DNA from 2 places in the Colwellia sp. BRX10-4 genome. Region 1 is predicted to be linked to the other one. Evidence: predicted binding sites of a transcription regulator. Region 1 holds the regulator's gene; the other holds the start of a gene.

What was found. The regulator sigma-54, encoded in region 1, starts transcription at its own class of promoters, with help from an activator protein. The targets are predictions, from matches to a motif close to GTTGGCACGNNNNTNGNNT.
Region 2: H4J67_RS05555 (THxN family PEP-CTERM protein) is a predicted target of sigma-54. The motif match lies at 2,388-2,406, and genes of this name have one in related genera.

The regions. Positions count from the first base shown of each region.
Region 1 covers NZ_JACGVZ010000001.1:23,228-27,541, reverse strand. Annotated here, with positions in the region: gene lptC (LPS export ABC transporter periplasmic protein LptC) at 1-196, shown strand, start outside; gene lptA (lipopolysaccharide transport periplasmic protein LptA) at 177-719, shown strand; gene lptB (LPS export ABC transporter ATP-binding protein) at 716-1,447, shown strand; gene H4J67_RS00140 (RNA polymerase factor sigma-54) at 1,527-3,035, shown strand; gene hpf (ribosome hibernation-promoting factor, HPF/YfiA family) at 3,059-3,346, shown strand; gene ptsN (PTS IIA-like nitrogen regulatory protein PtsN) at 3,392-3,847, shown strand; gene rapZ (RNase adapter RapZ) at 3,879-4,314, shown strand, end outside.
Region 2 covers NZ_JACGVZ010000004.1:86,829-91,142, reverse strand. Annotated here, with positions in the region: gene prsT (XrtA/PEP-CTERM system TPR-repeat protein PrsT) at 1-871, shown strand, start outside; gene xrt (exosortase) at 904-2,274, shown strand; gene H4J67_RS05555 (THxN family PEP-CTERM protein) at 2,462-3,475, shown strand; gene H4J67_RS05550 (hypothetical protein) at 3,690-4,314, shown strand, end outside.

The DNA.
Region 1 (4,314 bases):
TAGCTTATTACAAGAAGTTCAAGGAAAATACTTTGAACTTGATCTAAAAACTAACATCATAAGTTCAGAACAAGAAATTAAAATTATCGGTAAAGGATTTACCATCGATGGTAAAGGTTTAATTGTCGACTTAAACACCAACCAAATGACACTAACTAAACATGTGAAATCAATTTATGAAATTGTTAAAAAATAGCCTACTGTGCTTATTGTTATCAACTCCGCTATTTTCGTCAGCTTTCGCTGAAAAATTTGATATAAAACAAAAGATTGAAATTAACGCTTCAAGACAAGCCGTTGATCTTAAAAATAAAATATTCAGCTATATTGATAACGTGGTGATCACTCAAGGTTCATTAGTTATACGTGCTGATTTAGTACAAGTGCTGACTCAATCAGGCAGTGAAGAAAAAACCTACATCGCTAAAGGGAAGCCAGCAACCTTTAAACAAACCTTAGCCGATGGCACTCCACTTAGCTTACAAGCCGACGAAATAAGATATGAGCCTGCAAATAATTTAGTGATCATTTCAGGAAATGCGCTATTACAGCAAGAAGGCAGTGAAGTTAGTGGCAGTAGAATTACTTACAATATTGCCACTCAGTATGTTAATGCTGAAAGTAAATCTAACGAACGCACTAAAACGATTTTTCAGCCAAAAGAAAAAATTAAAGCGACAACCACAGACGCGAAAACTCAGGAAAAAATTAATTTATGAGCACTAGCACCCTAATGGCAAAAGGCCTTGCCAAAGCCTATAAAGGCAGAAAAGTGGTTAAAAATGTCAGTATGCAAGTTTCAGCAGGACAAATAGTCGGTTTACTGGGCCCAAATGGTGCCGGAAAAACAACTTCTTTTTATATGATCGTTGGTTTGGTTGAAAGTGATAGTGGCGATATTATTTTAAATGACGAAAACCTGACGTTAGCGCCTATGCATGAGCGTGCTAGAAAAGGCATCGGATATTTACCACAAGAAGCCTCTATTTTTCGAAAACTCAGTGTTTACGATAATATTATGGCTATTTTACAAACACGAAAAGAATTATCAGATGCTGAACGTGAAGAAAAATTAGAACATCTTGTTGAAGAATTCAACATAGGTCATATCAAAGATAATTTAGGCATGAGCTTATCGGGTGGTGAACGCCGCCGAGTAGAAATTGCCCGCGCTTTAGCTGCTGAACCAAAATTTATTTTATTAGATGAACCTTTTGCTGGTGTTGACCCAATTTCAGTAGGTGATATTAAAAAAATTATTCTACACTTAAAAGAACGTGGCATTGGTGTGTTGATCACTGATCACAATGTACGTGAAACTCTCGATGTATGTGAACATGCGTATATTGTTAGTCATGGTGAACTTATTGCAGAAGGTACTGCAGATCAAATTCTTGCAAATCAACATGTAAGAGATGTATACCTTGGTGAACAATTCACGCTATAGTAGTCAGTAAGTGAATAATATCTTCGTATGAAAAAAACGAAAATATCCCATTAAAAATAATAGGAAGTTAATGACCTAAATGCGCCCTACTCTACAACTCCGCATAGGACAACAATTAACCATGACGCCACAATTGCAGCAAGCAATCAAATTGCTGCAACTGTCTACGTTAGAGCTTCAACAAGAAATTCAAGAAGCCTTAGAAAGCAATCCATTATTAGAAATGGATGAGTCTTCAAATAATCCCGAAGATAAAAGTACTGACAACCTTGAAGAAGCTCACACTGCCGGTACTGGTGATGTTAAAGAAGCCCCGGCTTCTGATGGTAGCGAAGACGCTACGCCTACCATTGATGAAATCACCACTACTGAAGCCATGGACAAAAACGATATCCCTGAAGAATTAAACATGGATACCACTTGGGATGATAACTACACAGCTGGTGCAGCAAGTTCAAGTTCAGGCCCCTCTTCAGAAGATTATACTTACCAAGGCGAGACCCAAGACTCTATTCAAGATCATTTGCGCTGGCAAATGGAATTAAGCCCTTTTACCGAAACAGACCGCACTATAGCGACAGCAATTATTGATGCGGTTGATGACGCCGGTTACTTAACGGTATCTAGTGAAGACATTTTAGAAAGTGTTGCCATTGAAGGAGTAGAGCTTGATGAAATAGAGGTGGTACTAAAACGTATTAACCTCTTTGATCCTGTCGGCGTCGCTGCTCGTTCAATTTCAGAATGTTTAATCATTCAACTTAATCAATTTGACCCAGCTACACCTTGGCTAGCAGAAAGTAAGTTAGTTTTGCGTGACCATATTAATCTGCTGGGTAGCCGAGACTATCGTACATTAATGCGTAAAACTCGACTGAAAGAAGACCAACTGCGCGAAGTGGTACGTCTTATTCAATCACTTGACCCTAGACCCGGCGATAGTGTGATGAAGAGTGACGACCAGTACGTTATTCCTGATGTGTCTGTTGAAAAGAAAAATGGCCGTTGGGTGGTCGAATTAAACCCTGATACTGCGCCAAAACTTTCGGTGAATCAGCAATATGCTTCGATGTCACGTTCGATGAAGTCGACAGCGGACACACAATTTATTCGCTCAAATTTACAAGAAGCTAAATGGTTTATTAAAAGCTTAGAAAGCCGTAATGATACTTTATTAAAAGTGTCAAACTGTATTGTGCAACGTCAAATTGGCTTTTTTGAACATGGTAATGAAGCCATGCGTCCAATGGTTTTAAATGATATTGCCGAAGCTGTCGATATGCATGAATCAACCATTTCACGAGTGACAACACAAAAGTACATGCATACGCCACGTGGAATTTTCGAACTGAAGTTTTTCTTCTCAAGCCATGTTGGCACCGAAAGCGGTGGCGAATGCTCATCAACAGCTATTCGTGCACTAATCAAAAAATTTGTTGCCGCCGAAATCCCAGCAAAACCACTTAGTGATAGTAAAATGGCTGATTTATTAGCCGACCAAGGGATAAATGTAGCTCGACGTACCATAGCAAAATATCGAGAGTCACTTTCTATTCCACCTTCTAACCAACGAAAAAGTTTACTTTAACGAAAAGATGAGGAATTAAGCTTATGCAAATTAATCTTTCTGGCCACCATGTTGACATTACCGAAGCTTTACGAGAAAACGTCACGACTAAGATGACAAAATTAAGCCGACATTTTGATCATATCAATAATGTACATGTTGTTCTCACCGTTGAAAAATCAAATCAAATTGCTGAAGCGACTGTTCACGTTAGTGGCTCTGATTTACATGCAAAAGCTGAAAATGCTGACATGTATGCCTCTATTGATAGTCTTGTTGTTAAGCTTGACCGGCAAATATTAAAGTACAAAGGTAAAACGAATCAGCATTAATGCTGTTTATCGCCTGTTCACTCACCAAAGAATCTAAGTAGTATAATGAAGTTGCAAGATATCCTTACCCTTGATTGCACCCTGTGTGCAATTAAGGGTACAAGCAAAAAAAAACTCCTTGAAATAATTAGCACAACTGCGGCAAAAAAATTCGACAATATTGATACTCATCAATTATTCGAAAGCTTAATGGCGCGTGAAAAAGTTGGATCTACCGGTATAGGAAATGGCATTGCGATTCCTCATGGTCGATTAACTAACACGTCACAAGTTATTGCTGTATTGCTGACCAGTGAACAAGCCGTTGAATTTGATGCGATAGACAACCGTGCTGTCGATATTATTATTGCGTTATTTGTACCCGAAGAAAACTGCCAACAACATTTAGATACCTTACAAAGTATTGCGCAAATATTTAGTACTAAACAATTCGCAAAGCAAATAAGAAAATGCAAAGATTCGCAAGAGCTTTTTACTATAATAAAGCATGCTCAACGTTAATAAAATCTAATAATAACCCAGGAAAACTCAAATGAAACTCTTGATAGTCAGTGGTCGCTCAGGGTCAGGTAAAAGTGTCGCCTTACGTGTACTCGAAGATTTAGGCTACTACTGTGTCGATAATATTCCGGTAAATTTATTGCCTGCATTAGCACATACCGTTATTAATGATTACGACAAAGTAGCGGTTAGTTTAGATGTACGTAACTTACCCAATGACCCTAATGATGTTTCAGAGATATTAGATTATCTGCCAAAAACGGTAAAACTCGATATCCTGTATTTAGATGCCGATGACTCTGATCTTATTCGACGTTTTAGTGAAACGCGTCGTTTGCATCCTTTAATTAAACAAAATATTCCACTCGACCAAGCCATCTCTTTAGAGAAAAAGCTGCTTGAGCCTATTTCGACGCGTGCGGGTTTGTATATTAATACCAGCCAGTTATCACCTCATCAATTATCTG
Region 2 (4,314 bases), on a different contig from region 1:
TGATGAAAAATTAGCTGATATGTATAAAAAATGGCAAAATGCGCAGCCAAACAATTCAGCTGCTTTTTTGAGTTATATAGATATATTAGATCAAAAGAAACAATACAAACTCGCATTATATGTAACAAAGGAAGCATTATCACAAGAGAAATTACATAATCATTTTCAACTACAAGTACTAGAAGGCTATTATCTGTTAGCGACGAATCAAATTGAAACTGCTAATAAAAAAATTACACGCTTATCAACAATTGAGCCAAACCATGCCTTTCTATTAAGAGTTCAAGGACAGCTTGCGCTAGCACAGTCGAACTTCCCTCGTGCTATAGATTACTTATCTCGCTCTTTAAAGTTAAACAAAAGAACATCTACAGGACTTTTTTTAGCAACGGCATATAGGGATAATGGACAGGTGGATGAAGCGATAAATTTTCTTGAAACTGAATTAAAAATAGCACCAAACACACCTTTATTCAGTAGATTACTTGCTGAATTGTATGTAAAGAATTCTCCCGTGGATGCGATAAATAGCTATAAAAAGATGATAGAAAAAAATCCTAATGATGTTGTCGCCCTAAATAATATTGCTTGGACATATTTAGAGCAAAACAGTTTAGAACAAGCATATTATTTTTCTGCAAAAGCTATAGAATTAGCGCCTAACCACCCACAAATACTTGATACTTACGGTATAATTTTGACTAAAACCAACCGATTACCGAAAGCACTTAAAGTACTCACCCTTGCATATGAGTTATCACCTAGTAACACCGAAATCATCGTTCACTTAGCTGATGCTTATAAGGCAGACAATCAACTCGATAAAGCAAAAGAGTTATTAAAAGAAAATAACTTGGACGTAAAAGAGTAGTGATATAAACTAATCTAACGAAAGGTGCTCAATTGGGCGCCTTTATTTCTAATTACAATTTGTTTAAAAGGCTAGCTGTGTTCTATATTAAACAATATTTTCCTCTCGTTATTCTCACTCTAATTTACTTATTTATTGCTCTTACGCAGCTACCTATTATTGAGAATATTTGGATATATAGCTTCGATGATGGAACATATTCTCACGCATACCTTATTCCAATAATTAGCATCTATTTATACTGGATATTATTTAACGAGGGGAAGCTGCAGTTCAGCAATAAGTTAAATCCACTATGCATTGTCATTACCATTGTTTGCGCTTATGCATTATCCACTTTTAGTTTAGCGCAATTTCCATTTGGCTATAGAACCACATTAGTACTCTTTCTTACTTCTATAATTGCTATTATCTTTAAACCAACGCTTAAAGTGCTTTTCCCTTCATTATTTTTAATATTTCTTATTCCCGTATGGGGAGCTTTAACATCTACTCTGCAAAATATTTCGACAGATGCGGTTACTATTATTATGGGCTATACCGGCATTCCCACTTATGTTGAAGGTAATATTATAACTATCCCTCCCGGTGTATTTGAAATAGCAGGAGGCTGTAGTGGTTTACGGTATTTATTGGTTTCACTTGCCATATCAAGTTTATTTATTTTTCTTAATATAAAAAAGGCATCGCATGGTGCATTATTTTTATGCATTGCTGTTCTAGGGGCATTGCTAACAAACTGGATAAGAATCACAGGCCTTATAGTTATCGGTAATTATACCAACATGGAAAGTAGCTTAATGGCAGACCATAATTCTTTTGGCTGGTATTTATATATACCATTTATGGTTTCGCTATTTTATTTTGGTCAGAGATTCGTCACGGTTGGTGAAACTAACGCTAAGAAACAGAACCCGCAAAGCGATCGAGTAAATACAACAGCAATAATTTTCTCTGCATTGCTTGTACTAGTAATTTCCGATTTTGTAAAAAAAGCTATTCCAAGTGTGGCTTTTTCAAAAAACAATATCTGTCACGAAATCACTACTTCTATACCTCTTCCCCAATTACATAATCAGTATCAAGTTTGTCAAAACAAAATAAATGACCAAGAATTCATCATCACATATAGCTTCGATTCAAAAGGGCTCGAAAACTCAGTTGATTTTTATTTAAATGAGTTTATTCCAGAAAATTGGCAAGTACTCAAGAGCAATGAAACTGTAAACTGGAATTATATGCAAGTTATCAAAAATGGTAGCAGCTATGATATCGCTTATAAGTTTCAAGCCCACATGTTCGAAACAGTAAGTTTAACTAAATTGAAGAAAGTAAAACTAGTGAATGCACTGCTGGGAAAAAGCGGAACTAAATTAATATGGAAAATTCAACAAATAAATTAAATACGATTTTAAACTCTTATGTGTTGCAAATAAGGTGTCAGTATATTTTACAACTAAGATTATTTCTGTTATTCGAAAAAAATTAAGTTACTGTTAAGAAAGAAGTTTAAAGTATTGGCATGGACAGTGCATTTCATGGTCAGACAACGAATTTAATCAATTTTAATAAACAGCACAAGGATATAGCATGAATACGAAACTTAAAGTCTGCGCAACTATACTAGCAGCAACATTAGCAAACGCAGCAAACGCTGGTGTAGTTACAGAATGGACTTATAACAACCAAGCAGGTTTCGCTACTTGGACTAGTGAAGGTGCTACAACAACTACTGCTGATGATGTTGTTGCTTCAGGTAACTCTTCAACTGGTGATAATAGTGCATTAACTGTAAATGGTGATAACATTTTAGATACGAACGGCAATATCATCGTTGATGGTACTGACAATGCATTGCACACAACCTTAACTTGGGGTACTCCTGCAGCAGGCGCGAATAGTGGCGACCCTCAGAGTAGCTTATACATTGATAGCCCTATTGAAGGCAGTATTTCAACTAATGATTTGAACTGGGCTCAAGGTACTTCGATGACTCATGAAAACTGGGTTATTACGGGTGATTCTTTAGTTTCTGGTAGCTTATTTGATGGTTTAACATTAACACCAACATCATGGGTTGCACTGCCTGGCGAAAGCGACCCTACAGCTGATGCACCTTACTTTGCTCCTCAACTTCAATTTGCAATGACATTTACAGAAACACCAAATAAAGGTGTAGATGTTAATGGCCTTTGTCCTAACGGTGTGGAAAATTACGTTGACGATAACGCTAACGGTTGTGGTGATATATTCGCACTAACTATCCCCACAATAGCTCAAGATTTCGTAACATTTGGTGATAACTTTTTAGAATTTACCGTTCCATTTGTACTTTTAACAGCAACAGGCCAACCAATTCCAGGTTGGAGCGACACTTTATACTACGTAACAACTCGTTTATCTGGTCTAACAACATTAGCACCTGAACAATGTGGTATTAATGGTGCTGACTTATGTGCTGGTTTCGTAACTAAAGAACAACAATCAAACGAACTTATTGCACAATTTAAAGTACGTACAGTTCCAGAGCCAACAGCTATCGCATTATTTGGTTTAGGTCTAATTGCTACAGGCTTTGCTGGTAGAAGAAAACGTAACGTATAATTGCAAAAGTAATATTATAAAAACTGGCTTTTAATAAGTCGGTTTTTTTTTCATTAAATTATGATAAAAATCTTAAACTTAGTTATATTTCACCGTCGAATCATTAATTTTTCCCCATAATTAAAAATATTTAACTACAATTAATCAAACTAAAACATTTTTCTTATTGGATTTTTGTTAATTTTCAATAAAGGTTTGCGTTAAGGATATAGCTATGATTTCAATAAAACTAAACTTCAGTATACCCATTCTACTTTTCACTTCTTTTTTTACATTCGCAGACACCTATAAGGTTGGGCCTAACCAACCATATGAAAATTTAAATACAGTCCCATGGTTAGAACTTATAGCTGGCGACACCGTATTAATTCATTATCGAGAAGAACCTTACAGAACAAAAATAGGTTTACGTAGCATAGGTACTAAAGACAAACCAGTCACCATATCTGGAGTCGCCAATTTTGAGGGTAAACTACCTATTATTTCGGGAGAGAATGCAACAACCCCTGATAGCCTTATCAGTTTTTTTAGTGAGCAATGGGATGAAGCAAATGGACTTATCCTAATTAAAAGAGATCGGAGCATGCGTTGGGGATTAAAACCATCCCACATCATCATCAAAAACTTAATTCTCACTGGCGCCTCAACTACGAACCAATTTACCGACCAATTTGGTCAAGAGAGAAATTATGCCCAAAGTTCTGCTGCAATATGGGCCAGTTTGGTAGACACTTTAACCGTAAAAAACTGTCAGATTATTGATAATGGTAATGGTATCTTTGTTCTCTCAAAAAATAGTGAAGAAGAGATTTCACGTGATATTATTATTGAAGGCAATA